One region of the Bacillus sp. CZDM1 genome, then DNA from elsewhere that is predicted to be linked to it. Evidence: riboswitches for the same ligand, from Rfam matches in the RefSeq annotation. Region 1 holds a riboswitch; each other region holds the start of a gene.
What was found. A riboswitch is a leader RNA that binds a small molecule or an ion and turns the genes downstream of it on or off. The one in region 1 is predicted to bind thiamine pyrophosphate.
Positions count from the first base shown of each region.

Region 1 (7,965 bases):
GAACACATAGCCCCAGGATTCGGGATAGTGAATATTTCTATACTTGATCGGTACTTCTATAGACTTTGGAATTAATCCTGAAAGTGTTTGTAAAAGAGTTGACTTACCGCATCCAGAAGGTCCGAGTAATAAGACCTTCTCACCTTTTTTAATGGTAATGGATAAATCTTTGAACAGCAGGTTGTCGTCTCCCGGAAACTTTAATCTAAGCTGTTCGACCATCGCTATATTTGTCATGTCTTCACCCCTGATTATTGATTTAAGGCGTCGTAATCTTCTTTGGAAGCAGGACGAAGTAAATTGGTAACACCTGTAGCCTCTAGTGCCTTCGCAATGCCAAATGCCATAAACCCAGTAAAGATAACGGACCCAATCAACCTGAAACCAATGAGCAGCATCAAGTTCCATGTTGACAAATCACCCATATATCCTTTGTAGTAATCCATAAATAGGGACCCAACTGCCGCACCAATTCCAGCTAAGCTAACAACTAGTAAATCAAAGCGCTTATACCTAAAAGCCATTATGACAAGTTCAGCAAACAACCCCTGTACAACACCATACAAAAGAACCTCCAGTCCAAATTCAGACCCCATTAGAAACTCTCCAGAAGAAGCCGCAACTTCCGCAAGAAATGCCACACCAGCTTTGCGTATGATTAAGAACGCAACGGTCGCAGCAATAAACCACATTCCGTAAATCAGCTGGTCAATATGTAATCCAAATGGTTTTACTGCGTAATAAAGCGGTCCCCAAATTTTGTAAACAATCCCAAATGCGATGGATATCACGATGGTTACTAAAATGTCCGTTAACTTTAACCCTTTTTTCATTGTTTCATTCTCCTTTTTTAGCAAAGGGGAGAACTCATTCCCCTTTGCGAACATGATCTTTCCCTTATTAGCTAATATTAAGTTGTTCTTGGGAATTCACTTCAATGGGCCATTTTTCGAATGTATAAGCCATTTCCCAGAATAAGTATTCGTATTGACAGCTAATTAAGAAATGATCAATCATTCGACTTTTTTCTTTTTCGGAAGCGGTTTTTGCTAGCTCATCTAGACGATCCAATTGCTCCTGAACCAATTCGCCAAACCATTCTCCACCATAGGCCGCAATCCATTCCTGATAGATCGGTTCATCCGGTGTCGCCCCTTTTAACTGCTGACCGATATCATAATAAATCCAGTAGCATGGTAGAATAGCGGCGATAATCTCTCCTAAACTTCCAGATGCCCCAACGCGATATAGATGGGAAGTATAGGCATAAGCCGTTGGTGCAGGCTGGAAGTTTGCAAGCTCCTCTGATGTAACGTGCAGTTGTTTGATGAATTTCTCATGTAAGCTTAACTCTGCTTGTGAAGTGCCTTGCGCATGAGCAGCCATTCTTGCTGTAGTATTTAAATCTTCTGCTCTCGAAGCACCAATCGCTTGAACACGAGCAAAGTGTGATAAATAATAGGAATCTTGTAATACGTAATAGCGGAAACTTTGTAAATCTAATTTTCCACTAGCAATTCCTTGAACAAATGGGTGTTCTAGATTCGCATCCCATATCGGAGCTGCTTTATCTCGTAGAATTTCAGTAAATGTAGACATACGATACCTCCATTTAATTAATTGCTTAGTTTTCACGTTTAATTGTCGTTTTCAAAAACATACATTTAATACTTTGTTAGATTGATTGTAAATACATCCTTGTTTGCCGGCAGCGGACGTATTTTTCCAATAAAAAAACCACTTTCTGTTGGAAGAAAGTGGTTGTATCGGAACGTGATTGAAACATAAGGAGTTCCCGTTACACCACTTCCCTACGCTGGTTTGATCCAGATCAGGTTCTAAGAGTCTTAAAGTTTCACTTTAATCTCAGCCTTCTTAAAAGGCACCCCTAGTGGTATTTTTTATGAAATTAGTATTCAGATTATTATGTTATCACTATCCACAAGATTGTCAAACATTTTATTCAGTAAAAATTGATTCAAGGCTTTGTGGGAGTTTTTTTGTGTAAGAGCCAGCGAACAAAAACCCAAGACCCTTGGGAGTGACACCGATATTTTCAAATCCTTAAGTCTTTCGTCAAATAACGATTTAATACTTCTCAACTAAACGTTTAATTAAAAGTGCCGCGAACCCTTTTGAAAAACGAACTTTAGCCTCATTTCAAGAGAATTTCTTGTCGAGGAAAAGTTTTGGTTTCTTCTAGAATACTTCAAAGATAGCCAATAAAAGTTGCTTGTTACAATTAACGACGGGGTGTTCCAGAATGTCATAGTATTATCTAATACACCAGGCACCGATATTTCGACGGGATGAACACCCAGATTAACCGTGCCTACATCGGTCCCCAACCGATAAGTACCGCGATTGTGAGCATGACAATAGCGATTCCACACCATATGATGAATAATGGGAGCATCCATTTTGCCCATTTTATCCAAGATACACCGGCGACAGCTAGACTCGCCATTAGTGTTCCTGATGTTGGGAAAATACTGTTTGTAAAGCCATCTCCAAATTGGAATGCTTGTACAGCAACCTGCCTTGTAATCCCAATCATGTCTGCCAATGGGGATAAAATCGGCATGGCGATCATAGCTTGACCACTACCCGAAGGGACAAGAAAATTAAGAACAGCGTTTGCGGCAAACATGCCCAGTGCAGCCAATACCGGAGGCATATTCTCTAATGGAGCTGCAAGGGCATTTACAGCCGTATCCAAAATCTTCGCATTTTCCATGATAATGAGTACAGCTCTAGCTACACCTATAATTAACGCACCATATACAAGTTTTTGGCATCCTTCTAAAAAGGTGACGGCGATTTTATTGTAATTCATTCCCGCAATCACACCGGAACCAAGCCCAATCACAATAAAAAACGCTGCCATATGATCAATACTCCATTTAAATTCGATAGTTGCATAGACAAAGAATGCCAACGCTAGTCCTACAAAACTTAAAATTGTTTTATGTCGGGAAGTAAACGGTGCTTGTAATTCTTCTTTCGAACCACCGGAGCTTTCCAACACGCCAATTAAACTTTTTGAGGGATCCGCCAACACTTTTTTGGCATATCTCCATGTATATAAAATTGTCACTGCAACAATAATAACGAACGTGATAATTCGAAGCGTCATTCCTGAAAATAACGGAAGACCGGCAATTGATTGAGCAACTCCAACCGTATAAGGATTTAGAAAACCTACATTGAAACCGGCAAATGTTGCACCAAACGTAATGGCTACCGCCACCATCGCATCAAGCCTAAGAGCCCTTGCGATAATCATTCCGATCGCTACAAACGGAATAACGGAGTTGGCAACTGCACCAATTGCTCCCCCTAATGCAAACAAAATCGAAACAACAGCGATAAGCAAAAATTCTTTGCCTTGTGTTTTATTAACGGCTCGAAGAATTCCTCCTCTAATGGCTCCAGACCGTTCCACAATCTCAAACGCCCCTCCTGCAAAAAGAACGAGAAAAATTAAACTGCCAGATTGAACCATACCAGATTGCAAGGCAAGAAAAATGTCCATAAAACCTGCCGGATTTCGATCAACTTGACTATATGTGTCAGGTACTACCCTTTCAACTCCATTTACAACCTCACGTTCAAATGTTCCCGCCGGCGTAAGATAAGTTGCTGCAACCGCCAGCAGCATGACTAGAAAAAGAATAACGTAAGTGTCAGGCATTTCCCATTTTCTACTTTTCATCGCTTTCACCTTTTCTGTATTAGGGTTCATCCATATTCAACTCCCCATGGTTTAAAGTATATTTTCTTACAGTAATACGGGCATTTCTTTTTCAATACGATCCCAGCAGCTTTAAAGCGGCATGAACGAATAGAGTAACACCGTTAGATAAAGAGTCTTCATCAATGTTAAATCGAGGATGGTGATGAGGGAAGTCTGTTCCTTTATCCCTATTACCTGTTCCTGTGAAAAAATAAGTTCCTGGTGCTTCCTTTAGAAAAGCGGAGAAATCCTCAGCGCCCATATTCGGTTTCATATTAACCAACGCTTCTTCTCCCCATAGTTCACATACAACCTCTTCAATGATAGCAGCGACTTTCCCATCATTCACAACAGGGGCAGCACCTTCATTGTACGAAAATTGATAGTCAGCTCCATGTGCTTCCGTTACACCTTTTACAATCCGTTCCATTAAATGGGTAACGGTTGGTCGAAGTTCGGTGTTAAAGAGGCGAACTGTTCCAGCAATTTCAACTGAACCTGAAATAATATTCATGGCTGAACCACTGGCAAATTTGGTAATCGAAAGGACTACGTTATCTAATGGATCCAAATTGCGGGATACGATATGCTGCAGGTTGGTGACAACCTGCGCCCCGACTGCAATAGCATCGACCGTTTGGTGCGGAAGTCCAGCATGCCCGCCATGACCGTTAATCGTGATTGAAAAAGTATCTGGCGCTGCCATAACAGGACCAGGGGAAACACCAAATTTCCCTGTTTCCAGCGGTGTCCAGAGATGGGCACCAATGACCAGGTCTACTTCCTCCATTACGCCAGCCCGAACCATTTCAGCCGCCCCCCCCGGTGCTAACTCCTCGGCATGCTGGAAGAGGAAACGAACTTCACCTCTTATTTGCTCCCGTAATCCAGACAGGATCTTGGCTGCTCCCAGCAATATGGCTGTATGACCATCATGACCACATGCGTGCATAACACCGGGATTTTGCGAGCCATACGAAAATGAATTCTCTTCTTGAATGGGCAAAGCATCAATATCAGCACGGATTGCCAGTACTTTCCCGGGATGAGCACCAATCAAACGTGCCATCACACTCGTTTTTGTAGGGCGCGAAAGTTCCAAATGCTCAAAAGATTGGAGGGTTTCAAATATGAACTGAGAGGTTTTTTCCTCCTCGAAGGACAATTCCGGATACTTATGGAGATGGCGCCTCCATGCAATAACTTCATGCTGAATCTCCTCAACGAGACTACTAAATTCAATTTTTTTCAAGCTTAAGCCTCCCCTAAAATATGACCTATACCATTTAAGGTTTATTAACGGTTGTGACCATAATTATATAACGAGTCGTACTATTAACGCTAGTGGTAATTTTCTGTTAATTTTTTTAAAAAAATAAACAAGATAGCAAGTATCTTGTCATAAAGTAATTCGATAGATTTTCCTCGGCCGTCCCCTTGGATGAGGATTTTCTTCAGCGACCGCTTCCGCTAATCCATTATTCTCCAATATCGTTACGATTCTTCGGGCGCTGCGAGGCAAAATTTTCATATGTTGTGCCAGATCATGGGCATTGATTTCCGTCGTTCCAATCTTTTTTAAAATAGATTCTAGTTTACTTAAAGTGGCGACACTAAGAGAGGTTCGTTCACTTAATAATTGTAATTGTTCTGAGGCAAACCCATAAGTGATTTGCTCTGGCTGCCCTAATGGACCCGTAATGGTTTTATCGTCAAAGACGACCATCGTTGTTCCTTTTTGAAATTCTTTTGCATGAAATAAGGCCGTTCCGGCATTGATCTCTGCCTCATAAGCCGTTTGTCCGATCCCAATTCCACATGTGACTCCATCATTGCCGGTCAAATGAAGAACAGCGAAATCCGGCAGAACAGTAAAATCTTGGGTTGCCTCCTTCAAAATCCCATGAGTGGTAAATATGACATAGCGGCCAGGTCCAGCAGATTTTAACGAACCATTTATTTTTTTAGCGTATTCAAGAAGCCTTTCGGTCATTTTGATTTCAACTTTATGGATTTCATCCGTTGAAAACGTCTCTTTCGTTAAACTGAAAAAAGAATCGAATTCAATCATCTGCACCGCTATCTGAGAATCCTTAAAACGCAATGTTTTTTGTGATTGCCGAATGAGGGCTAACGTCGAAACAATAGCAGAGCGTGTCGGAAGAACTCTAAACGCGTGTACACCAAGTTGCTTAAGCTCATGCTGTGCATTTTTTAAACAAGTCACCGCTGCCATTGTCTTTCCTTTTTTCCAAAGGTCATAGTGAAATTGAACAACTTTTTCAGTTTGAATTTCCTCTTCATAATGGTTTAAATACAAGGGCTCAGGATTAATTGCCAATTCCAAGAAAACCCGTTCAAGTTCGGAAGGATGAAACGTATCAAAGCTTAACTGATTAAAAGGGATATTATGGTGATAAACAATATATAGTAACGTTTTATATAAGCTGGATCCGGAAGAGGGCACGTAAAACATCGGCTGGGTTAGACCAGACCATTTCTTCGCATACCCATAGGGAATTTGTCCAGAAAATAGCCACACATCCACATCCTCTGCATATGCTTTTAATTTTTCGATAATCTCCTCATCTTTCCAGTAGGAAATGGGTACAAAACTAAATTCAGGATAATTAGAGACCACCGATCCCATAATTTCGATAGAATCCTCCGCACCAAATAATCCTAAACGAATCTTTTTCAAATTGCCAATCCACCTTTCTATTGAGAGTATTGCCAATATTATTGTAACATAGGAGGAACCTGGCAATTTTATTTTATGATTGAGGGTATAAAATTCAGCCTTTACATCCTAATTATGAAGCAGGGGAATCTCTCCCATGCTTCCCCGAAATTAATAGTAAAAATCTTCATGCCGGCCTTTTTGAAAAACGAACCTAGATCTGTTTTCAAGAATCGTTTTGTCGTGGATAAGGCTTGGATGTTCACGAAGAGTCTACAGCGATAGTATGGAAAAGAATTGTAAAAACTTATAATCCTGCTTGGCCTGCCTGATTCAGCATCACATTCGGACAATCATAAGTAGAAAAAGCAAGAGGGTGAAATCAATGCGATTTCACCCTCAAAACAATCTCCTAATTGCACCTTATAACGATCCCTGTTAAGATTAGGCCAGCCTTTTCAATTCATGCCGCTCTTCTATCCGCTGTTCAATCTGTTCCAGAGCCTTTTTATCGTTTAAAAGATCCTTTTTATTTTCTTCAATAAGTTCCTTCATGGATTTAATTTCTTTACGCACTTTTTATCTTACTCCCTTTATATTATATTAATCTGAGTATTCTATATTTAATTATACGCCCAATCGAACAATTCAATCGATTGATTAAATCGGGTTTTACCCCTTTAAAGACAAGCATTCTGATCAATAGTACAAGAAAAAGATGTTGAAATTTGATTATCACTAGTTATCAAGATAATACCAATCCCTGGATGGGTGCCTGGCACCCGGTTGTTTTTGCACATTAATAAAGAGTGGCTGATTCAAAAGATATTTCTGCTTTTGGATCAGCCACTCTTTCATCTAGGTTAGATTGACAGAAATCTTAAACAGCTTCTAAGGCAAATTGTTTATCATTAAAATAAATAATTTCAGAAAGAATCTTGTAACCTTGAATGTTCTTGAAAGCTTCTCTCGCTTCTTGTTCCGTATCTAGTTCAAACATGGTGATTTTACCTTCTGCATAAATTAAAACCGTTTCTATACAAGATGTCCAAACTTTACAAGAAACATATATTCCATCAAAAGTAACCTGATTTATATAGTACTTCCCAGTATAAAAAGTTAGTTTCGATTTTGCGCAGGCAAAATTTCTTTAGGAATCGGACATTGATAAACATTGTTGCCTAATCGTTCTTTCAATTCTTGTTTGCATTTTTCAAGAAGTTCTGGATCTTTCATCACTTCAAGTGCCGTACCGGCTAAAACCTTTCCTGCTTGAAGCATTCCTTTATGACCAATAGAGGTAGAACCAATGGAAACCACTTGCCAAGTGTGTGCAGGTGTTCCCAATACCCAGCATGCAGTACCAACCTGCGCAGTTGGTACGATCCAACTAACATCACCAACATCTGTCGAGCCTCCGAGAGGTGCATCAGCTATATCATCTGAGTACGGGTAAACCATATCGAATATCGGTTTATCCTTTAGATTTCTTGCTATCTCCTTCGGCAATTTGCTGATTTCATTGGCCTTATCTTCTTCAGATAATGAA
Region 1 is NZ_JBUESO010000006.1:11,449-19,413, forward strand. Features, by position in the region: gene ACY3XC_RS14930 (ABC transporter ATP-binding protein) at 1-237, opposite strand, end outside; gene ACY3XC_RS14935 (ECF transporter S component) at 252-833, opposite strand; gene tenA (thiaminase II) at 901-1,599, opposite strand; TPP riboswitch at 1,792-1,900, opposite strand; gene ACY3XC_RS14945 (YfcC family protein) at 2,333-3,745, opposite strand; gene ACY3XC_RS14950 (amidohydrolase) at 3,807-4,988, opposite strand; gene ACY3XC_RS14955 (ArsR family transcriptional regulator) at 5,136-6,437, opposite strand; gene ACY3XC_RS14960 (FbpB family small basic protein) at 6,861-6,992, opposite strand; gene ACY3XC_RS14965 (M20 family metallopeptidase) at 7,536-7,965, opposite strand, start outside.

Region 2 (7,965 bases), on a different contig from region 1:
TTTTTCAATGATTTCTTTACAAACGAAAAGCCCAAGACCAGTACCGAGTTTTTTGGTTGTAAAGAATGGCTCGAATATTGTTTTACTTAATTCTGAAGGAATCATTGGACCATTATTGGAAATGGAGAAAATAACATGTGTATGATTCTCTATATGACTTTTAATCTCAATAATTGGATTAGAGATTCTGTGATGATTTAACACGTCAATCGCATTAAATATAATATTGATGAGTACTTGCCGCATTTCATCCGCATATCCATAAAGTGTGATCTCATCGACGATTTCTTTCTTTATTTTTACTTTACCATCTAAAATACTGGGATATAAGAAATTTAAGACTTCATCAATCAATTTATTTAGATGAAACTGTTCTTTTTCTTTTCCAATTAGTTCTTTTTTAGATAGAAGTAAAAATTGCGAAATCCGGAAATTCAACTGTTCTAACTCACTGGAAATAATCTCTAAATATTTCATATTAGGATGGTCAGCCTTAAGCAGCTGAACAAACCCTTGAATCGATGTTAGAGGGTTTCGAAATTCATGAATAAAACTAGATGTCATTTGGCCAAGAAGTGTTAATCGGTCCTGATGAGTTGAATCAATAAACATTGTTTTTTCTTCAATGATTTTGTTTTTAGCTTCTGTATAGTGTGTAACCGCATAATATAGAAATTTATCAAAAGTATAATTTATCTTATTAATCGATTCCTGAAGGTCTTCCCACTGAAGACCAGCCCTGTGTAGATAACTGTAGAACACACTTCTGCCAAGATTAACATTATAAACAAAGTCACCAATATTAATATTCGCAAGAGCTCTTTCCTCAGAAATTTCAAGAGCATATTTTTTGATAATCTCTAATAGCTCTTCCTCACTCATTGTATGCATAGTTAGGATAACATTAAATAAAGCAATTCCATTTTCACGTATTTTTTCTTTATAGGGATCCCCGTTAGAAATGACAATTGACTTTTCCCACTCACGTACTAAACTTTCTTTATTCTCATCAAAAAAGGCTATTAATTCCGTTTGTACTTCAGATAACATCACAGTTTTCCTCCTAGGACATGTCAAACTGACTAGTTATTTATTATTATACCATGTATGGAAGTTTTTCCTTGTAAAAGTTCTATAAAAATAGTATATTCGTTTATGAAATCAATTAAATATTTCCACAGGGGGAGCTGCTTATGGCGGCTGAGAGTGAACGTTCGAGTTCTGACCCTACGAACCTGTTAGTTAACGCTAGCGTAGGGATGTGGTTTGCCAACTATTAAAAGCTAACAATGCAGACAATCCTAACTGTCCTGCATTGTTTTTTTGTTTTTAAGGCGCCATATTAATTCTTAGGAGTTATACCTGTCGAACGTTCTCCAATTTACAAACTATAGGGGGAACATGTATGGGAAAAAAACGAAATAACACATTATTTTTAGTTGAAGTGGCCGTGTTTTCTGCACTTGCTTATTTATTGGATCTTGTTTCGGGGCTATTGTCATTAAAGATATGGCCACAAGGAGGTTCGATTTCAATCGCGATGATTCCGATTTTCCTAATGTCATTTCGTTGGGGAATAAAAGGAGGAATCTTGTCCGGATTTTTATTGGGTTTACTTCAATTCATCCTTGGCTTTTCTCAAATTTATACCCTTCTTCAAGGAATTATTGATTATGGAATTGCTTTTTCAGTGGTTGGTTTAGCTGGAATTTTTGCTTCACAGGTGAAGACTTCTCTTAAGAATAATACAAGAAATTGGGTTACATTTGTTCTTTTAGGAACGTTTTTAGGAAGTGCCTTGCGTTATCTTGCTCATGTGTATTCGGGTATCGTATTCTTTGGTGAATATGCACCTGCTGGTCAGCCAGTTGCTGTTTATTCCTTTGTTTACAATGGAACATATATGCTTCCAAGCTTTATCGTAAGCGCAGTCCTTGTAATCCTTGTCATTAGTGCAGCACCCAAAAAAATGATATAAGTTGAAAAATAGAAAAGTCTGTGACTTTTCTATTTTTTTTCAAATTTTTGTCACAGAATGATCTGTTTTTCAATGGTAAAATGAGGTTATAAATAAAGATAATCATTCTCAATTAAAATACGATAGGGTGATAAGGATGTTCGGTTCTTTTAAAATAGGAGAAAAAGGGAAAATAATTAATATTTCAAAGGTTGGACGCCTAGTCCAAAGAAGGTTATTGGACCTTGGAATAACAGAAGGATCTGAAGTTTGTGTAAAATGTGTTATGCCTTTTGGCGGGCCAGTCATGATTGAGTCTTGTGGACAGTGTGTAGGACTCCGTCGCAAAGAAGCGTGTTTAATAGAAGTGGAGAGAGTGTAATGGAAATTGCCCTTATTGGAAACCCAAATACAGGTAAAACCTCATTGTTTAATAATCTTACAGGATCCTATGAGTATGTGGGCAACTGGAGCGGTGTTACAGTTGAAAAGAAAGTCGGGGTTTTCAAGAATCATATAGGAAAATTAATTGATTTGCCTGGAATATATTCCTTGAATCCATTATCAGAGGATGAAGGAGTCGTTACCACTTACTTTCTAGAGGAACAAGTTGATAGACTGTTAAATATTCTCGATGCTTCTCAATTAGAACGAAATTTGCATTTGACCTTGCAGCTTCTCGAATATGAGAAACCTGCCTTGATTGGTTTGAATATGATTGACGTCGCGAATAATCGCGGCATTAATATAGATACAGATAAGTTATCCCAGATTTTAGGTGTACCCGTTGTACCTGTTGTGGCAAGAAGTGGTAAAGGCTGCGACACTTTAATAGAAGTTATCTCAACAAGTACAGATCATTCAAAGGTAAAAAAACATGTTTACTATGGAAAAGCAATCGAGGACGGTATAACCAAATTAAGTATGGAGCTAATAGGAAAAACAGAGCATTCACCGAGATGGCTCGCCATACAACTATTTGAGGGGAATGAATACGTAAATCATTATCTTTCTGACCTTGTAGAACCTAGTATACTAGTATCACTTGTTTCAAATTTGGAATCAGTCGTAAAACAAGAAAAGAGTCATGTTAAATCGCTGGCAAACTATATTTATCTGAAGAGAAAAGAAGTTATAGAAAAAATAGTAGAGGCATCTGTTCAAAAGGGGAGTACCATTGTACCTTTGTCTGAAAGAATTGACGCCATCGTAACCAATCGCTATTTAGGAATGCCAATCTTCCTAATATGTATGTATTTGATGTTTATGCTGACCTTTGATTGGCTGGGTACTCCATTATCTGATATTTTGGACGGGATATTAACAGGACCAGTGACCACAGGCTTCGAAAAATTCCTTGGTGTTATTCATGCTTCAGACTTTATCCATGCATTGATTATTGAAGGACTGATTGCTGGTGTCGGCGGGGTACTGGTATTTGTTCCACAGATATTTATTCTCTTCTTTTTTATTTCCCTGTTAGAGGATTCTGGGTACATGGCTAGGGTTGCCCTCGTAATGGACCGGATTATGGAGTCTGTTGGACTAAATGGAAAGGCATTTATTCCAATGATGATTGGATTTGGCTGTAATGTTCCTGGAATTATGGCTGCAAGAACGATAGAAACACCAAGAGAGAGACTAATGACCATATTATTGACACCACTAATGTCATGCTCAGCACGCTTACCGGTTTATGCGTTATTTGTTGGAGCATTTTTTGTGGGTCATAAAGCACTAGTGGTATTAAGTCTTTATGTTCTAGGAATCGTTGTCGCGTTACTACTAGCAAAAATATTTACTAAAACATTATTAAAATCAGAAATATCTTTATTCGTTATAGAGCTGCCGCCATATCGTCTTCCTCAAGTTCAATCGCTTTGGAGAAGTACCTGGGATAAGGGCAAAGGTTTTGTTAGAAAGGCAGGAACGTTTATCTTTGCAGGCTCCGTTTTCATTTGGCTATTATCATATTCAGGCCCGAATGGATTAAAAGTGGATATGGATGACAGCTTTTTAGCTGCAATAGGTAATTTGTTTGCTCATGTTTTAGAGCCAATAGGATTTGGTACTTGGCAGGCTGCCGCATCTTTAATAACAGGATTCTTAGCAAAAGAAGCAATTATTTCAACCATGAATATTATTTACTTTGTTCCAGAAAACGCGAGTCTGCAAGGTTTATTGAGTGATTTTTACACACCGCTGGCTGCCTATAGCTTTATGGTTTTTATACTATTATATATACCATGTTTAGCCACTGCTGCAACCATTTATAAAGAAACAGGTTCAAAGAAATGGACTGCATTTTCTATCCTTTACGCACTATTTATTGCATATGTTTTGTGTTTGGTCATTTATCAAGGCGGTAAACTGTTTGGATTAGTCTAATTAGGTAGGTGTTCCGTATGATAGCAAATATAGGTAGTTTCATAATAGGCGCTGCAATTTTTGGTTATGCGGCATGGGCATTAGTGAAGTTTATTAATAAATCAAAAAAAGGAAAATGTGCAGCATGTGATCTTGAAAAGTCCTGTTCTACTCAAAGTCAATGTGGGATTCCTTCTAAATAAAACGCTAAAACTGCTATCATTTAAACGATAGCAGTTTTTTCTTTTAAAAATAAGGCAACTTGTGTAAAATTACACTAGTAGGTTTTTGAAAGAAGGTCTTAGCATGAATAGGGAAGAAATCATTATGCTAGTTTCAGATAAATTGCGATTGATTCGTACAGAAGCAGGCTATACCCAGGATAAAATGGCGGAAATCATTGGAGTGTCAAAGAAAACCCTAGTACAGGTCGAAAAAGGAAGGGTCCTTGCAGGCTGGTCTACTGTTGTTACTGTATGTGCTTTATTCAGGGAGACAGAAACGGTCCAATTTCTATTTGGAAATGAACCGCTTGAAGTTTTGGAGACTGTTGCTCGCGAAGGCATTGATTATCGGAAAATGAAAACGTTTGGAGGCCGAATTTGGTGGCGTGAGGTCTCAAGGAAAAACGGATTCATCCTTCAACAGAATATTCTTAGCAAGCATTTCCGAATATTGGATGACAAACATTATCGGGTATACAGCAGCTTTGATGAAAAACAATCAAAAATACGATTTAAAGAATTAACAAAGAACGATTAAAGAAAAGCATTCGAATTTTTTTCGAATGCTTTTTTTTGGATAATTTTACCCTTTCTTGGGAAAAAGAAAATGATGACCTTCATTTGTGCTTATATTTATAAGGAGGAACCATGAAAAAGGTAGTGAATAATTGGAAGCGATGGCATATGAACCAACTAATGGTTCTCTCGTTTTCGCTTTTAGTTTTAGGCTTTTTAGGTATCGTATATGCATATTCAATGGATGCGGATATTTCTTCACTAAGGAATGAGCTTCCCCAGGCAACTGTATTTTATGATTTGAATGGAGAGGTTGCAAGTAAAGTTTCAGCAAATAAAAATGAAGGTGTCCCTATCAATCAGGTACCTGACTCTTTGAAGAATGCCGTCATTGCCATAGAGGACCACCGATTCTACGAGCATCATGGCGTCGATTATATTGGTATTACAAGAGCACTGATAAGGGATATCAAAGCTCGTGGTATGGTAGAAGGCGGCAGTACCATTACCCAGCAATTAACGAAAAACACACTGCTTACCTCTCAAAAAACGTTAAAGAGAAAAGTAGATGAGGTATTCCTTGCCATGCAAATTGAGCGACAATACAGCAAACAGGAAATCCTTCAAATGTATTTAAATCAGATATATTTTGGTGATGGTGCTTGGGGGATAAAGCATGCAGCACGAAATTACTTTGGAAAAGATGTCAAGGATCTGTCCATTAGCGAATCGGCATTGCTGGCAGGCTTGATTAAAGCACCTTCTGCTTTAAATCCCTATCACCACTTAGAAAAAGCAACACAAAGGAGAAATCTTGTTTTAGCACAAATGAAGAAGCAAGGATATATAACGAATCAGCAGTATGAACAAGCCATGAATGAAAAAGTAATATTAAATGATAAAGGAGGAGACCCGTTCCGAGGGAAGTATCCTCACTATGTTGACCAAGTCTTTGAAGAGGCGATTAATGTATATCATTTATCACAGGATGAATTATTAACTGGCGGATATCAGATTTACACTGAGCTTGATTCTACTATGCAGAATGCTATGGAGAAAACCTATCAAAAAGATGAGTTATTCCCAAAAGGTACTGACCAAATGGTCCAAAGCGGCGGAATATTAATTGATCCCAAAACAGGTGGAATCCGAGCCATTGTAGGTGGCCGCGGAGAGCACACTTTTAGAGGATATAATCGAGCAACGGGGTTAAAGGCACAGCCAGGTTCATCCATTAAACCGCTTGCAGTCTATACTCCTGCACTCGAAAATGGCTGGAAAATAACCGATATGTTAATGGATGAACCGATGAGCTTTGGTGAGTATGAACCAAGTAATTACAATTATGAATATGCTGGGGAAGTTCCAATGTATGAAGCAGTAAAGGAGTCAAAAAATGTTTCAGCTGTCTGGTTATTGAACGAAATTGGGATTGAAAAGGGATTAGATTCGGCGGAACGTTTTGGAATACCACTAGAAAAGGGTGACCGCAATCTATCACTTGCACTTGGAGGAGTAGAAGAAGGAGTATCTCCGTTGATAATGGCTGAGGCCTATTCTGCCTTCCCGAATAATGGAGTCCGTATGAAAGCCCATGTTATTAAAAAAATTGTGGATGCAGAAGGGAATACAGTAGCTGAATGGAAGGAAAAAAAGGAAAGAGTCACTACAAAAGCTGTATCAGAGGACATAAACACAATGCTGCTTGGCGTTGTTGACCACGGGTCTGGAAAAAACGCTCAAATCCCTGGTAGAGAAATTGCTGGGAAAACAGGCTCAACGCAAGTACCAATTGAAGGAGTTAAAGGTGTCAAGGATCAATGGTTTGTAGGTTATACTCCACAATTAGTTGGAGCGGTCTGGGTTGGCTACGATAAAACAGATGAAAAACACTACTTGAAAACTACAAGCAGCGCGGGTGCAGCCATTGTATTTCGTGAAGTCATGAAGGAGGCATTAAAAGGCACGCCTTCAACCAGCTTTGATGTCCCACTCATCGATGGATTGATTCAAAAGAAGCAAGAGGAAGAAATAGAAATGAACCTAGATACAATTGAAGAGCATTTTAATAAAGGTGCAAGGAGATGGGAAGAAAAGTGGAGGAAACAAAAGGCAAAGTGGGAAAAGCGCTGGAAAAAAATTGGCCCTAATATGAATCACTAATGCGTAAGGCACGAAATTATTCGTGCCTTTTGTGTTAGAAATTTATATATTCAATAAAAATATTATAAAATATGAACGAAATTAATACTTTACCGTCTTATACATAAACAGAAAAAGAGGGATAGATGGGGGAAAGAGAGGACAAGTGTGATGGATCCGTTAATAAAAAGTGCAAAAGAAGGGGATCATCTTGCATTTGCCATGTTGTTTAAAGAAAATTATCCGTTCCTTGTAAAGTACTTAATGAAAATTACAATGAATCCAGATATTGCAGAGGAACTTGCACAAGAAACAATGGCAAAATGTATTCAAAAAATTCATCTCTATAATGGTCAAAGCAAATTTTCCACTTGGCTGATTTCCATTGCTACCAATGCTTATATTGACCAATGCAGAAAACAAAAAAGAGAAAACCAATGGAAAGGACAAGAAGAAGTTTATCGAAAGCTGAAATGGCATTTTGAAAGCCGGAATGAGGAATGGAACGATGCGCTGGAGGCATTAGGTAAATTACCTGTAGACGTTCGGGTTCCCATTGTACTGAAGCATTATTATGGTTACTCCTATGATGAAATTGGTGCATGGATGAAAATATCCTCTGGAACGGTGAAATCAAGAGTTCATAATGGAATTTTGGCGGTAAGAAGGGAGCTGAAACTAGGTGAAGAAACAGAAGGTCGTCATCCTCGACAACGAACAACAAAATAAACATGACTTGGATGCTATTCACAAAATGCA
Region 2 is NZ_JBUESO010000008.1:87,158-95,122, forward strand. Features, by position in the region: gene ACY3XC_RS18455 (histidine kinase N-terminal domain-containing protein) at 1-1,050, opposite strand, end outside; TPP riboswitch at 1,171-1,277, shown strand; gene thiT (energy-coupled thiamine transporter ThiT) at 1,406-1,978, shown strand; gene ACY3XC_RS18465 (FeoA family protein) at 2,115-2,339, shown strand; gene feoB (ferrous iron transport protein B) at 2,339-4,345, shown strand; gene ACY3XC_RS18475 (FeoB-associated Cys-rich membrane protein) at 4,363-4,527, shown strand; gene ACY3XC_RS18480 (helix-turn-helix transcriptional regulator) at 4,631-5,086, shown strand; gene ACY3XC_RS18485 (transglycosylase domain-containing protein) at 5,197-7,227, shown strand; gene sigY (RNA polymerase sigma factor SigY) at 7,378-7,935, shown strand; gene ACY3XC_RS18495 (YxlC family protein) at 7,889-7,965, shown strand, end outside.
Region 2: it holds a riboswitch for thiamine pyrophosphate, as region 1 does, so the genes downstream of both, thiT (energy-coupled thiamine transporter ThiT) here and tenA (thiaminase II) in region 1, are expected to answer to the same signal.

Region 3 (7,965 bases), on a different contig from region 1:
TTTGCCCTCCAGAGAGGGTATGAATGGTGGTCTTTTTTTCAGCCTGCAAGCCGACCAATTCTAGTGCATGATCAATCTTTGCTTCCATCTCTGCCCGTGGTACATGGAAATTCTCCAAGCCAAACGCTACTTCCTCCTCAACGGTCAGCATGCAGAATTGACTTTCTGGGTCTTGAAACACAATCCCTATTTTTTGGTTGAGCTCACCGGGTTTAAAATCATCCAGATTCTTGCTCTCAAAAGTGATGCTCCCCTTTATAACCCCATCCACTGCTTCTGGATATAACTTGTTGAGACAATAGGCTAGCGTACTTTTTCCAGAACCGCTTGGACCTAATAACAGCAGGGATTGATTTTTTTCAATCGAAAAGGTTAGGTCTGTAAAAATATCGCCCTCTTCATAGCTGAATCCCAGTCCCTCTGCCTTAATCTGCTCATACGGTGACATTGCGCTTGTGTTCCTTTCCTAATGGGAAACTGTTTAAGGCTCCTGTTCTAGCAAGACCTTCACTTAAATACTTTCCAAGTAATCCGGCGAGCAGTGCTCCGCTCACAAGACGGAAAAAGAACATCGCAGTCACATAACCTAGCGACAGAGCGGCATATCCTGAGACATAAAAGCCCCAAGCAAAGCTAAATACGGATGAACCCATCCCTGCTGCCATCAATACCCAGGTAGAATAATTCTTCCACCTTGTTGCGGCAAAGACAGCTTCCGCACCTAAACCTTGAATCATACCGGAGATGATCAACTGTGGTCCAACGGCGTTTCCAAGCATAACTTCCACTGTAGCAGCGACTGTTTCTGATAGAAAAGCAGCACCCGGCTTGCGGATGATATAGGCAGCAATGATCGAAACGATAAACCAAATTCCAAAAATAATATCATAGCCAATCAAACCAAATAGGCCGAAAAGGACATTCCCCAGTTGGAGAAATAACAAATAGACGACAGCAAAAACAACGGCTAGTACGGATAAAACAATAACCTCACGGAGTTTCCATTTTGCGAGCATTTATTTATCCCCCTTTTTTGAAGGGCTGTTCGCAGACATCACAACCGTCATCACAATATGAGTAGAATCGCTATCGTGCGCGCCCTGGAAAGCATCCTCTAACGTTTTAAAAACCTTGTTTGCATCGCCATCAAGTCTTGAGGCATAGTGAACACCTTTTGTAAAAGTCCCCTGTCCTTGAGCAAGTTTACACTGATCCATAATCACATTCATATATGTAGGAATACCCATTGGGTATAGCGCAAATTGAACTGCAACCTCTTGCTGGATCTGCAGCGATTTTTCCTCATTTAATCGATCAGCGTTTTCTGAAAGATAAACATCGCCTGCAGAATCTCCCGGACAGCCATTTGAAAAGGTGGCTTGCAGCACAACATGATCACCGTTTTTTGTCGACTCTAGGAAAATCGCTTTTACGACATCAAATACATGCTCGGATCTGCCTCTTACACATGTACTCACATCGTCCGACTCCATCCAAACCTTTGAAGTATCCACTTCTTCTAATGCTGATAGAATAATATCTACGAAGCTATCAGACATCGGATAAATCGAAAAACGCGCTCCTGTGATTTCACTTGTTCCACAAAAATTAGTCATAATACAATACCCCCATTGAATTTTTGGCAACAAAAAAACTGCATCCCATGGGAATGCAGTCGAATCATATCCGTAGCCAAATATCAAGATAAGCTTCTCCTGCACTTCCCCACGCTAGTATTATCTAGATCGGGTCATAAGGGTCGGACAAACGTCCTCTCAGCCAAAAAGCTCCCCTAGTGCAAAAACCGTATGCAATTTTAAATGTTGGCTTAATCTTATGATAAATTTTCCATCTTGTAAAGGAAGTTGTTTTGCGGTGCCTGTCACCGCTCGTGGACACTGTCCACCTCAGGCGGACAGTGTCGTATCTTGTTTTTCCTGTCGAAATTCTATATTCTTTGCAATGCAAACCCTTTCATAAAATTACATTTTTCACATAAAACATGCGTTATAGTGAACATGTATCTATTATTAGGAGGGGATTTTTTGAAAGGGAAACGTTTTTTGTCGGTTTTATCCACAACTTTCATTGCTGCTAGTTTATAATACGCCGTGACGGATACACGGATGAGGAAGCCCTTGCACAATTTGAACGTCTTCCTAATTATGTAAAGCGCGGATTACAGGGTTATATTGATGGAATCAACCATTACATAGAAACCACACCAGCTGCTGCACTGCCACCAGAATTCCAGGGGCAAAAACCAACAAAATGGACCATTGTCGATTCTCTTAAAGTCCAACAGTTAATGGTGCGGAGATTTGGAGAGAGCGGGGGCGGAGAACTTGGAAAGGCTAATCAATTAATCAAGTTACAGTCGAAATTTGGCCTAGAACAAGGGTTGAAAGCATTCGAAACCATTAATTTAAAGAACGACCCAAGCGCCCTTGTCTCTCTTCACACCACTACAGATAAAGGTGTTAAAAAGGCTAGTAAGCTAGATACAACAAACTTCCCGAACAGTGAGGCAGTGGCGAAGCAACTAGAACAGGAACAGCAAATGAAACTGGATATTGAAAAAGCGTTTGGTTTCCCTCACAAAGGGGGCAGTAACGCCTGGGTTGTCAGTCCCTCACGAAGTGCATCAGGTGGTACCCTGTTACTTGGCGGACCACAAATGGGCTTTTCTGCTCCACAGATTTCCCACGAAGTAAGCATTCATGGCGCGGGCTACAATTCAGTGGGAATGGCCTTTGCTGGCGCTGACCAATTCCTTTGATCGGACGTGGGAATGACTTTGCCTGGACCACTACAACTGGAATGGGGGATCAAATCGACACCTTTGTTTTAAAAATTAATCCTGCGAATCCTGAACAATATTGGCATAAAGGAAAATGGGTCAATTTTGAAGTTCGGATCGAAACAATAAAAGTTGCTGGTGGAACTGTAATTGACTATCCTATATACCGAAGCATCTACGGTCCTGTAGTTCATAAAGATACTCAAACAGCCTACACCCAGAAACGTGCTCACTGGGCCAGGAAATCGAAGCAATGATTGGCTTCTACGACTTTAACAGAGCAAGCAATATCAAACAATTTGAAGAGGCCGCTAAAAAAATTCCAACCTCCCATAACTTCTTATATTCTGACCAGCAAGGTAACTTCGGTTACTGGATTACAGGACAAAATGCATTACGAGCCGAAGAAACAGATAACCGCCTCCCAATGCTCGGGGATGGTTCACAGGACTGGCAGGGAATTGCTCCTTTTGAATCTAATACACAAGCCATTAATCCTGCTCAAGGATATGTGGCAAACTGGAACAATAAGCCTAGTGCCGAATGGGAGTATACGGAATCTTTATTTGGACCAACCCATCGCGTTGGATTTATCCTTGACCAGCTTGACTCGCTTAATAAAGTATCATGGTCGGATATGGAGGAAATTAACAAAAGGGCCGGGCACATCGAATTAAATGCCTATTTCTTTAAAGATTTACTTTTATCAAAAATAAACAATGACCAGGAACTTCCGGAGGACGTAAAGAATGCAGCGGACATCTTAGCAAATTGGAACATGTATCAATGGGATGAAAATAATGATGGGCTATACGATGACCCGGGGCTGACGATCTTCCGCAGCTGGTTCGATAATGTGAAATCGACTGTATTTATCCAATTGAATGGAATCGGCGGGAACTCGAATGATTTACTATACCATGTCCTCAATGCTAATAAGGAAGATCTTAAGACCAAGTATGCATTCCTTGGTGACTTAGACCTATACCAAATTGTTCTAAACAGCCTTGAGCATGCTGTACAAGGTAAAAACTTGGAGGATTGGCGGACACCTATTTCAAAAATCAACTTTCAGCAGCTTGGTGCAATAGGAGTTGCCCCAATCCCTAATATGAACCGAGGCACCTATAACCAAATCGTTGAGTTTTCAAAATCCAATACGAAAAGCGTTAACATCATGCCTCCGGGTCAAAGCGGCAACCCGTTTTCACCACACTTCGATGACCAAAGATTATTATTTGCCAACTGGGAATATAAACCGATGGTATTAGACATTTTAAAATCGAATAAAAAATAATGTTAGCCCCCTTCACAACATTCCGAAGGGGGCTTTGTAATTCAATTGTCTATCTCTATTTATTTTTACTCTTATCAATGTATTTCCAAAATTCCTTTGCTACTGCTTGATATCCTTCTAAACTAAGATGAATATCAGCTGGGTTTGGCAGATAAGTTGGGTAGTCCTTTGCTATGATGTTAGCAGTAGGTACAAAGGTATCACCATTTACAATGGCTGTATGCTCAATGGCACCATTAAAGGTATCTAATATAGGTAATAAAACTTCTTGACCTGGCATATATGGCAGGACATTGAAATAACCCATTACATATACTTTCGCATTAGGATTTAATTCATCAATTGTTTCTAAAATTATATCTATATTATCTGCTATACTGCCAATTGTAGCTGGTACATTGGCTGGATCTTTTTTAACTACTGGCAGCAAATCATTTCCACCAATATCAATGGTAATGAACTCGGCCTCACTAATTCTTTCTCTTACATTATCTTTATTCTTTTCAAGGTCTTTTAACACATGTTCCGTTCTATACCCACCTACAGCAAAATTGTCAAAATTAACCGTGTACTGCGATTGTTCAAAACGTTTAGCTAGGTAATCAGGGTATCCAAAATCTTTTTTTCCAAAAGGTGTAGCTCCTGCCGCTAGTGAATCCCCTAACGCAACATAGTCAATTGTTTTTTTCTCAGGACCTTTTGCCAACGCGGAAACCGGTAAGGATGCTACTAAAACACCTACTAACAATAAACTCTTAAACTTCTTACTAATTCTCATTATACTACCCCTCCGTTCTTTATAACGCTCACATAAATCATAACAGAGAGATTACTAGTCCACAACATTCATAATATTACATATTTATACAAAAAGAACTAATAGATAAGTCGAATATTCAATTAAAATATAAAAAGCTGATCAAATTCACTTTCCATGAATTTGATCAGCTCTGAAAATCCTACTATTCAAGATTTCTTATTACATATTATTTTAATGTAATATTTCTTCTCTTAACAAAGTATAAAACACTACCAGCTAAAAGTAACATTAATCCTACAAGTAAATTGTTAAAGTTGTTGTTGCTGTGTTCGGAAGTTTAATTTCCTTTTGTTGGGATCCTTTTAAAATCTGGAGTAACCTCGAATACACCGAATGTACCGAAGTAATCTGTATTAGCAGAAATTTCGCCATTATTGTATTCCCCGCCGATTAGCTCCCAGTTCTTTTTTGCTTCATTCCAATAGTAAACTTTTACACTTTCAGGATATTTAACTTGTTCGGGATCACCCTTAAACGTAAGTTTAACTTTTTCATTGAACTTATGATACTCTTTGCCATCGACTTCAATTGTAAAGTCATAAGCAGCTAATGCGCCTTTTTCTTGCTTTTTCTTAATAAGAAGATCAAGATTTTCTGCAATTGGCAGCATAGAAGCGGGAATTTGTACATTTATATTTCCATTGCTTACCACAACCACTGCACTAGCATTTTTTAAAGCTTGAATTTGTGCTTTAGTAAGTGTTAAAGTTGCCTTTGTTTTATTATCAACTTCAACAATAACTACTGTTTTATCTTCAAGTTTTTCAAGTGCATTTTCACTTATTGTATACTTGTTCCCTTTTTTAATTACTGGAACTTTAATTTCTACTGGTTCTACATCTTTCACATCAACAATTCGACCTTCGATTTCAGTTGGAATTCCTTCGCTTCCAATACTTACTAAATGGTCTCGTAAGTTTTCCCAATCTGAAAGACCAAGGTCAGTTACACGTCCCTCAGCATAAGCTTTTGCGAAGACATCATAACCGTCTCCACCTTTTGCTGTAAATGCGTTAGTTGCAATAATGTACTTTTCACTATCTTGAACTTCTACATACTTACCAGCTTCATTTAGATAAGATACAGAAACAATACGTTGTTTAGATGGTTTTGACATATCATAAACGACTTTACCACCGGCTACATGTAGGAATCCGCCATTTTCTGCTGGGTATTGAGAAAGAGAAATTTCAAATGCCGCTTTTAACTCAGCACCTGTTACTTCCATTGTTGCAAGAGTATTGTTAAATGGAAGTACTGTGATTACCTCACCAACCGTGATTGGTCCTTCTGGGATTGAGGCACGGATACCGCCACCATTTTGTAATGCCATGATTACATTCTTACCAGTGAATGATTTTGCCTTCTTCAGCATTCCATCTGTAATTAAGTTACCTAGAATTGTTTCATTTTTACGTACACTTGGTTTAGTATTGTCACCATTCGTACGAGGAGATTCCAATGTTATTGGAGTAGTTACACCAATTTCTGTACTAGATACTAAAGTTACTCGATCTTGATATGGTTTTAATACTTCCACTGCTTCAGAATCAGCAGCTATAACTTTTGGATCGATTGCAATTAGTTTACCATTATGAGCATCTACAACACCATTATCATCAAACTCAACATTTAATACACCAAGATTGCTGTTTGAGTTACCTGTTTGAACGATCACAGTAGGAGTTGTATCTTTGGCAACAACAACTGGTTTTGTTAATGTTGTATGGCTATGTCCGCCCACAATCACGTCAATGCCTTCTACCTGTTCTGCAAGGATCAAGTCATTATCGATAGCTACATTGTCGTCATAACCAATATGAGTTAATGCAACAATACGCTCAATACCTTGTCCTTCTAGTGCTTCCACTGCTTTTTTCGCTTCATCAATATAATTTTGAAATTCAACAGTACCTGGACTTGAGATATCTGCTGTCTCTTCCGTTGTTAAACCGAAAATACCGACTTTTTCACCATTTACTTCTTTAATGATTCCATTGTAGATTTGACCATTTTCAATATCTGTCACAATTGAATCATTGAATACCCCATCGAATTTTGCATCTTTTGAAAAGTCAACATTTGCACTTACAAATGGGAAATTAGCTCCCTTAATAAAGTCAACCAATTTTTGATGTCCTTGAGCAGAAGAACCTAAGTCAAATTCGTGGTTACCAAAGGTCATCGCATCAAATTTCATCAGGTTCATCATATCTAAGTCTGCTTTTCCTTGGAATTCATTGAAGAACAATGTTCCAGTAAATGCATCCCCAGCATGAAGAAGAAGTGCTCCAGGATTTGTACCTCTTACATCCTTCACAGCTGTTACGGTTCTAGGCATGTTTTCTAAAGCTGCGTGTGTATCATTCGTATGAATAATTGATAAATCAGGGAAATCAACTTGAACTAATACAGGGTCATGGTCTGATGCTTGTCCCTGTGCTTCCGTGAAATTAGCATTAATATGAATCATATCAACTGCAGTGTTTGGTACGAGATTATTTGAAACTAGAATATGGTCTAATACTTGGTTGTTACCTTGGAAGAAGTAAGAGAAACGGTCTTTAGCAGGAACTTTATCAACCATATTTGTTAAAACACCGCCCTTAAGTGTTTCAAGAACTGGTGTGAATTCAAAATCATTCATATCTCCAGCAACAACTACATTCAGAGCAGGATTTTGTGCAAGACCTGCTTTAATAAAGCTGTTAATTTCCTGGGCCAATTTTAGACGTTGAACTTCTGAGTTTAATTTAGGCGGCTGGCTCGATCCCCATAGAGATTCATCTCCACCCTTAGAGTTCAAGTGATTACCAATCACAACGACACGTTGACCTTGGAACTCGAATTCTGCAGCGATAGGTTTACGCGTTCCGGCGAATATATCAGGATTGATTACGCCTGGGTTAAGTTTTAAGTTACCATTTTCAGTCCATCCGTTTGCTTGAGTTGCTTCACCTTTTGTTCCTTTAACCAATGTAACACGTTCTGGATTATAAAGGTATCCAACACGAATATTACCACCAGGGGCACCACCGTTTGTATTGT
Region 3 is NZ_JBUESO010000007.1:8,497-16,461, forward strand. Features, by position in the region: gene ACY3XC_RS16715 (ABC transporter ATP-binding protein) at 1-448, opposite strand, end outside; gene ACY3XC_RS16720 (ECF transporter S component) at 435-1,016, opposite strand; gene ACY3XC_RS16725 (YkoF family thiamine/hydroxymethylpyrimidine-binding protein) at 1,017-1,619, opposite strand; TPP riboswitch at 1,706-1,804, opposite strand; gene ACY3XC_RS16730 (penicillin acylase family protein) at 2,105-2,779, shown strand; gene ACY3XC_RS16735 (penicillin acylase family protein) at 2,776-3,057, shown strand; gene ACY3XC_RS16740 (penicillin acylase family protein) at 3,054-4,097, shown strand; gene ACY3XC_RS16745 (SGNH/GDSL hydrolase family protein) at 4,153-4,875, opposite strand; partial or broken gene ACY3XC_RS16750 (LPXTG cell wall anchor domain-containing protein) at 5,084-5,176, opposite strand; gene ACY3XC_RS16755 (5'-nucleotidase C-terminal domain-containing protein) at 5,195-7,965, opposite strand, start outside.
Region 3: it holds a riboswitch for thiamine pyrophosphate, as region 1 does, so the genes downstream of both, ACY3XC_RS16725 (YkoF family thiamine/hydroxymethylpyrimidine-binding protein) here and tenA (thiaminase II) in region 1, are expected to answer to the same signal.

Region 4 (7,965 bases), on a different contig from region 1:
ATAGGGCGGCATAAAATAAAGAACATTTCCTAAAGGGCGCAGCAGCAAGCCTTTTTCCAAAGCAAGCTGATAAATTTTATATCCAATTCGTTCTTCACTAGGGAAGGGCTCCTTTGTTGCTTTGTTCTTTACTAATTCAATCGCCCCTACCATCCCGGTTTGTCGGTATTCTCCAACGTATGGATGGTCTTTAAATACTTGGGAAGCCAGCTTATTCATGTATGTACTCTTCAATCGGTTTTTTTCCAAGTAATGGTCCTCTTCAAATATGTTTAATACTTCAAGTGCGACTCGACACGCTAACGGATTACCTGTGTAACTGTGAGAATGTAAGAAAGCTTTTTTCGTTTCATAATCATCGTAGAAGGCATTAAAAACCTCCTCTGTGGTTAAAACGGCTGAAAGTGGTAAATAACCGCCTGTTATTCCTTTTGATAAACACAAAAAGTCGGGTGAAATTCCTGCTTGCTCACAAGCAAACATCGTTCCCGTTCGACCAAATCCTACTGCCACTTCATCTGCAATCAGGTGCACATCATAGTGCAAACAAAGTTCTTTTAGTTTCTTTAAATAGGAGGGAGGGTACATTTTCATACCTGCCGCTGCTTGTATTAACGGTTCAATAATAATGGCACTTATTTCTTCATGATGTTGAGATAGCTTTTCTTCCATGAATGAGATACAAGGTGTACTGCAGCTTTCGGGGGTCTTGCCAAAAGGACATCTAAAACAGTCAGGTCCTTGTACCCGAATGGTATCTAGTAATAGTGGTCTATAAATCTCGTTATATAGTTCCACTCCTCCAACAGAAAGGGCCCCTAGTGTTTCGCCATGATAGGCATCTGTTAAGGCTAAAAATCGCTTTTTATTTGGTTTGTTTTTTTGCATATGATATTGAAAGCTCATTTTTAAAGCAATTTCTATCGCAGATGATCCGTTATCGGCAAAAAATACTTTCGTTAAACCATCCGGAGTTAGTTGTACTAGTTTTTCAGCAAGCAGAATGGCTGGTTCATGTGTAAAGTTTGCAAAGATTACTTGTTCCAATTGAAAAGCTTGATTGGCTAAAGCTTTGCTAATTCGCTCATTGGCATGTCCGAATAAATTTACCCACCAGGAAGAAACCGCATCTAAATACCTTTTTTCATTTTCATCATACAAGTAAATCCCTTTCCCGCTTTTAATGACAATGGGCGGAAGGTCTTCATAATCCTTCATTTGTGAACAAGGGTGCCAAACATGATTTAAATCTCTCTTTTGTAAGTTTGAAAGTATAGAAGTCATATACTGGATAACCTTTCAAGAAACTCGGTATTTGGTAGTTGAATATTTTTTAAATCAGAAAGAACGTCTAACTTGGGTATGACGAGAGTTGGCAGGTCTGTATTTTGTTGTATCGTCCTGATGTTATTTTTCTCAAGCTCAGTCCCTTTATCCCCATTAAATACGATCCCTACAATGGGAATCTCCCATATTTTAAGAGCTTCAAGAGATAGGAATGTATGATTAATCGTCCCTAACTTTGTACGGGTAACCAATACTACAGGTAACTGAGATTGTTTAATAAGCTTGAGGAAATGATAGTTACCTTGTTCGTTCAAAGGCACATATAATCCACCTGCACCTTCACTAATCACATGATCATACATGGTCATTAATTTTGTGATATGCTGCAGAATGACTGCTTCATCGATTACTGCTCCTTCTAACATGGCGGCATAATGGGGAGAGGCAGGCTTTTTAAAAGAATAACTATTCAAATGTTCCTCGACTAAAACTTCTTCACTGAATGACTTATAAAATTCCGTGTCACCATAAAAATGCTTAGTATTTTCTACCATGATTCCAGTTTGAATGGGCTTGTAGGGTATGGCTGTCACTCCTTTCGTTTGAAAATACCGCATGAAGTAAGCGGTTACCAATGTTTTTCCTACATCTGTATCTGTACCCACAATCCAAAAATGATTTGTCATAAGATTCACCCCTATATGTTAACCAATATAGAAAATAGGTTAACATATGAAAAGTGAGCCTGTAAATGATTTTGTGTCCTGGGGGACGGTTCTGATGGCTTTTTTCCTCTTTGGGATTTTTCGTTACTAAAAAAGAATAAGAAAAATTTCACTTCCATCATTTAGAAACATGTGGTAATCTTTACTAGAAAGTTGAATATCGTGTTCTAGTAGTCTACTAGGGGGGTCCAATGGCTTGGACTGAGAGAAGAAGGCAAATTTCTTCGACCCTTTGAACCTGATCTGGGTGATACCAGCGTAGGGAAGTAGTGTCAAAGTTATGTGCTTCATTGTACAGGTTTTGGCTACTTTTTTATGGCAGTTTCAGGTTCTGAATTTCATTCAGGGCCTTTTTTATTGTCTAAAACTACGTTGTAACTCTTCATCCGCACACAAAAAAGGAGGAAGTTACATGCAAAAGCAAGAAGAAATGAAAATGGATTTAAAATCACAGTTTACAGGAAGTAAAAAGGTATATGTACAAGGATCTAGGCCTGATATTCAGGTGCCGATGCGAGAAATTTGCTTAGGTTCTACCGTTAATACCTTTGGTGAGGAAGAAAACGAACCAGTACGAGTGTACGACACAAGTGGTCCTTATACGGACTCAACCTACACCGTTGATATTAGAAAAGGGCTGCCTGCAGTCCGTAAGACTTGGATAGAAGAACGTAAAGATGTAGAAAGCTATGAGGGCAGAGATATTAGGCCAGAAGATAATGGCTTCAGTGCTGAAGATCCACGTGCAAACTTAGAATGGTTTCCGAATGTTAACAAAAGCCCATTACGTGCAAAAAAAGGCCGCAATGTAACACAAATGCACTATGCGAGAAAGGGTATGATCACTCAGGAGATGGAGTATATTGCCATTCGTGAGAAAATGGATCCTTCTTTTGTACGAGATGAGGTGGCAAAAGGGAGAGCAATTATTCCAGCAAATATAAATCATCCAGAATGTGAGCCCATGATTATCGGGCGGAATTTCCATGTGAAAATAAATGCGAATATCGGAAATTCTGCCGTATCTTCTTCTATTGAGCAAGAGGTTGAAAAAATGACTTGGGCAACTCGCTGGGGTACTGATACGATAATGGATTTATCTACAGGGAAAAATATCCATACGACAAGGGAATGGATTATTAGAAATTCACCAGTACCAGTGGGAACCGTGCCCATTTATCAAGCACTTGAAAAGGTAAATGGGGTGGCAGAGGACTTAACCTGGGATGTGTACCGCGATACATTAATTGAGCAGGCAGAACAAGGTGTTGATTACTTCACGATTCACGCAGGGGTGTTATTGCGCTATATTCCAATGACCGCAAAGCGTACTACAGGTATTGTCTCACGTGGTGGTTCCATCCTTGCTCAATGGTGCTTAGCTCACCATAAGGAAAACTTCTTGTATACACATTTTGAAGAAATATGTGAGATTTTAAAAGAGTATGATATATCTGTTTCTCTTGGGGACGGCCTAAGACCTGGGTCCATTGCGGATGCAAATGACGAAGCGCAGTTTGCTGAGCTTGAAACATTAGGGGAATTAACAGATATTGCGTGGAAGCATGATGTACAGGTAATGATTGAAGGCCCAGGACATGTCCCTATGCATATGATAAAAGAAAATGTGGATAAGCAGATGGAAATTTGTAAAGAAGCACCCTTTTATACATTAGGTCCATTAACGACAGATATTGCTCCTGGATACGATCATATTACATCGGCAATTGGTGCAGCCATGATTGGCTGGTTCGGTACAGCCATGCTGTGTTACGTAACGCCGAAGGAGCATCTGGGATTACCCAACAAGGATGATGTACGTGAAGGGGTGATTACCTATAAAATTGCTGCACACGCTGCTGATTTAGCAAAGGGTCATCCTGGGGCACAGATCCGTGATAATGCCTTATCGAAGGCACGCTTTGAATTCCGTTGGAACGACCAATTTAATTTATCACTTGATCCAGAAAGGGCACGAGAGTACCACGATGAGACGCTTCCAGCTGAAGGAGCTAAAACAGCACATTTCTGTTCGATGTGCGGTCCGAAGTTCTGCTCCATGAGAATTTCCCATGACATTCGAAATATGGCGAATGAAAAGGGTGATTCCGAAGAACGTTTAATTGCTGAAGGTATGAAGGAAAAAGCGAAGGAATTTGTCAAGGATGGATCGAAAATCTATCGATAAATGTACCTTGGGGATGGTTCTTGAGGTCACGTTCAAATATGTCCAGGAGAAACGTCCCCATGGTCCCAACGGGTATTAGGGTTTCCAAAGAAAGCACTTGAATTCAAGTGCTTTCTTTTATTTTCAAATGCTAAAATGCTTTGCCAGTTCAACAGGATGAGGACTGGTCATTGCTTCAGACATAATACAAAAACCCGCCGCACCTGCTGCTCGTATTTCTTTAACGTGGGTTCTTTTGATTCCGCCAATGGCGTATACCGGAATACTGACCGAATCGCATACCCCTTTCAGGAAGGGGAGTCCTCTCGGAGGCACTCCCTTTTTACTATCTGTTGAAAAAATATGACCCGCAATTAAAATGTCAGCACCTAAGGATACAGCCTCTTTTGCTTCCTCTACTGAATGGACAGATGCACCAATCACGCTAAATGAACACAAATCACGTTGGTATTTTCTTAAATTTGACATGGATAAATGAATATTGGTTAGTCCCAATTCAGCTGCTGCAGAAATATTTTGATTGATGATCAATGGGACATCGTGATACTGACAAATTTCGTTTATTTGAAAGGCTAAAGCTTCAAATTCATGAAGCTCTAAGTCTTTTTCCCTTAGCATGATGGCATGAGGCTTTCCCTTTGCTAATTGCTGAATTCTCTCGAGAAAATTCTCCTGACAAAGCCTTCGATTGGTAATATAAATGAGCATGGGTTCACCTAAACCCTTATATAGTCTGTATAGACCGGCTGCAGACCTTTCTGGACAATCATGTCGTGAACTTCCTTAACGGTTCTTTCATCAGAAATTTCAAACTGCTGGTCGCCTTTTTGTTCTTCTACATGACCGCCCACGCCAACATTCACACCTGCCGACATTTTCGTCGCCACCATGCCGGCAGTATGGTCACGGAATCCCGGTCTTTCCCGGGTGGAAATCGTAATTCCCGCAAATGGCATAAACAGGCGGTAAGCCAGCATCACTTGTAAAAGCTGTTTTTCGTGGACGTCCTTTGAATTATTATCCGCATTGTTAATGTATGGACGTAACCGTGGAACGGAGAAGCCGATTTCAGCATGCGGATATTTTTGTTGAATTAATTTTGCGTGCAATCCAGCCGCGAAGGCATCTTTACGAAAATCATCTAATCCTAGCAATGCCCCGAAAGAAACCCCGCGCATTCCTCCTAATAAAGCCCGCTCCTGTGCATGAAAACGGTAGGGGAAAATTCGTTTCGATCCCCATAAATGAACCTGCTCATATTTATCGGGATTATAGGTTTCCTGATAAACGGACACAAAATCAGCGCCGCATTCCCTTAGAAACGCGTATTCGTCTACGTTTAGAGGATAGATTTCAATTCCAACCGTTTTAAAATACTTGACTGCCAGTTTAATCATTTTCCCGATATACTCAACATCTGATTTATACCGGGATTCACCGGTAAGGAGTAAAATCTCTTCTAAACCTGTAGCAGCAATCGCTTTTAATTCATCCTCTGCCTCATTGGGGTTTAGAACGGCACGCTGAATTTTATTGGTTGCTTTAAACCCGCAATAGACACATTCATTTTCACAATAATTCGCAATATATAAAGGTGTAAAAAGGGTGATGCTGTTCCCGAAGTGCTTCTTTGTTTTCTCCATGCCTTTTTGAGCCATCTCTTCTAAATATGGCAGCGCGGCAGGGGAAAGAATGACTCCAAAGTCCTCCAAAGTTAAATGCTCCTTGCTTAAGGCTCTCTCAACATCATGTCCTGTGTAAAGATTATAATTATATTTTTCTACCGTTTTTAACACCATGTCCATTAAATCAGATTGTATGATTTCCATACCTTCCTGATACTGCATATGATCAACTTTTTTTCTTCCCATCTCGTATTAATCCTCCAAAAATCCTGTTAATGGACTAGATGCTTCCGCTTTATAATCAAGTACTCTTCCTAAACCGGCTAAATAGGCTTCACGGCCAGCTATTATCGCGTGTTTAAAAGCACTTGCCATCATGGATACATTGTTTGCTGTCGCAACGGCCGTATTACACATGACCGCCGCAGCCCCCATTTCCATTGCTTCACATGCTTGAGACGGGCGTCCGATACCGGCATCGACAATAATAGGTAAGTCGATTTCATCAACTAAAATCTGAATGAACTCCTTTGTACATAGGCCTTTGTTGCTTCCAATCGGAGCACCTAAAGGCATGACCGCACTAGCCCCTGCATGGACGAGGGCTCTTGCCGCATATAGATCCGGGTACATATAAGGCATCACAATAAATCCTTCTTTGGCCAGCAATTCGGTTGCTTTAACCGTTTCTTGATTATCAGGCAGTAAGTATTTCGAATCAGAAATTACTTCCAATTTGATAAAATCCCCGCAGCCGAGTTCCCTTGAAAGACGGGCGATTCTTACAGCTTCCTCTGCTGTTCTAGCACCGGAAGTATTCGGAAGCAGCGTAATATTGTTTGGAATATAGTCGACGATATTTTCTTCGCCGCCTGTATTCGCTCTTCTTAGGGCGAGAGTGACAATTTCAACTTCTCCATATTCAATAACGGCTTTCATAAAATCGAGTGAAAATTTACCTGACCCCAGAATAAAACGAGATTGAAACGCGTGTCCGCCAATCGTTAATTGATCTTTTACTAATGTCTCTTTCATGTTAAAAATCCTCCTTATACTTCTTCTTGTCCTAATAATAATCGTAGAATCATATTCGCTTGATGGCCGGCGCAAATTTGCACTCTTGGTGCCATTAAACCTCTGCCGATTCTTGCTTCATTTTCTAAATCTCCACAAAGATATAATTGTTTCATCGGCCTCCTTGTCTGGATTAAATTAGAGCTATCATAGCCTGCCATACCGGACCCGGATACGATTTTACAATCGGGGAGCTGCTCCAATGCCGTATTAACCAGCATTGCTTTGGCATTCGGTTTGTCAAAGGCTTCACAAATGACATCATAGCCTTCAAACAGTTCCTTAACATTTTCCTCTGAAATTCTAGCGATTCTTGTCTCGACTGTAATAAATGGATTAATCTCTTCTATCTGCTCTTTAAGAGCGGTTGTCTTTGGCATTCCTAGATGTCTTATGTAATAGCTTTGCCGGTTAAGATTACTAGGCTCCACAATATCAAAATCAACTAGGAACAGATGGCCAACGCCAATTCTCGCCAGCATGATTGCAATATTAGATCCAAGACCGCCTAACCCTGCGATGGCCACTTTTCCTTCTTTTACCTTCTGGTGGACGTATGGAGTATGCCTCGCCATCATCAAGCTTTCTAATTCTTCTTCTTCTGGCATGATGCCTTTTCGAATAATAGAGAGAATATCATGTTCATCTAAGGGTGAATCATGTTCAATTTGAAATCCGTTTAAAATAACAATATCATCAGGATTTCCTATACTTTCTCTTACTTGGAAGGCCGTCTGAAAAGTTGTTTCCTGTTTCTTGCCATTGATGATTATTTTCATGATGGTCAACCTCCTCCAACAAATCTAACAATTTCTAAAGTATCCTCTTCTTTAAGAATTAAATTCTTATATTCTGCTTTAGGAACAATCTTTCTATTGCATTCAACTGCAACTTTTGTTAAATCAAAGTTTTTTAATGTTAAATATTCATATAAAGTTTGATCCTTCTCTACTGGTTCAATAGTCCCATTTACCTTCACTTTTTCCACTTCCTTTCTCAATTTTTCACAAAAAAAAGCACAAAAAAGGTAACACCCTTTCGGTGGTGCTCCCCATTTTGTGCTTCG
Region 4 is NZ_JBUESO010000014.1:69,373-77,337, forward strand. Features, by position in the region: gene bioA (adenosylmethionine--8-amino-7-oxononanoate transaminase) at 1-1,284, opposite strand, end outside; gene bioD (dethiobiotin synthase) at 1,281-1,973, opposite strand; TPP riboswitch at 2,183-2,294, shown strand; gene thiC (phosphomethylpyrimidine synthase ThiC) at 2,425-4,200, shown strand; gene ACY3XC_RS23995 (thiamine phosphate synthase) at 4,324-4,908, opposite strand; gene thiH (2-iminoacetate synthase ThiH) at 4,917-6,071, opposite strand; gene ACY3XC_RS24005 (thiazole synthase) at 6,078-6,860, opposite strand; gene thiF (sulfur carrier protein ThiS adenylyltransferase ThiF) at 6,875-7,678, opposite strand; gene thiS (sulfur carrier protein ThiS) at 7,684-7,878, opposite strand.
Region 4: it holds a riboswitch for thiamine pyrophosphate, as region 1 does, so the genes downstream of both, thiC (phosphomethylpyrimidine synthase ThiC) here and tenA (thiaminase II) in region 1, are expected to answer to the same signal.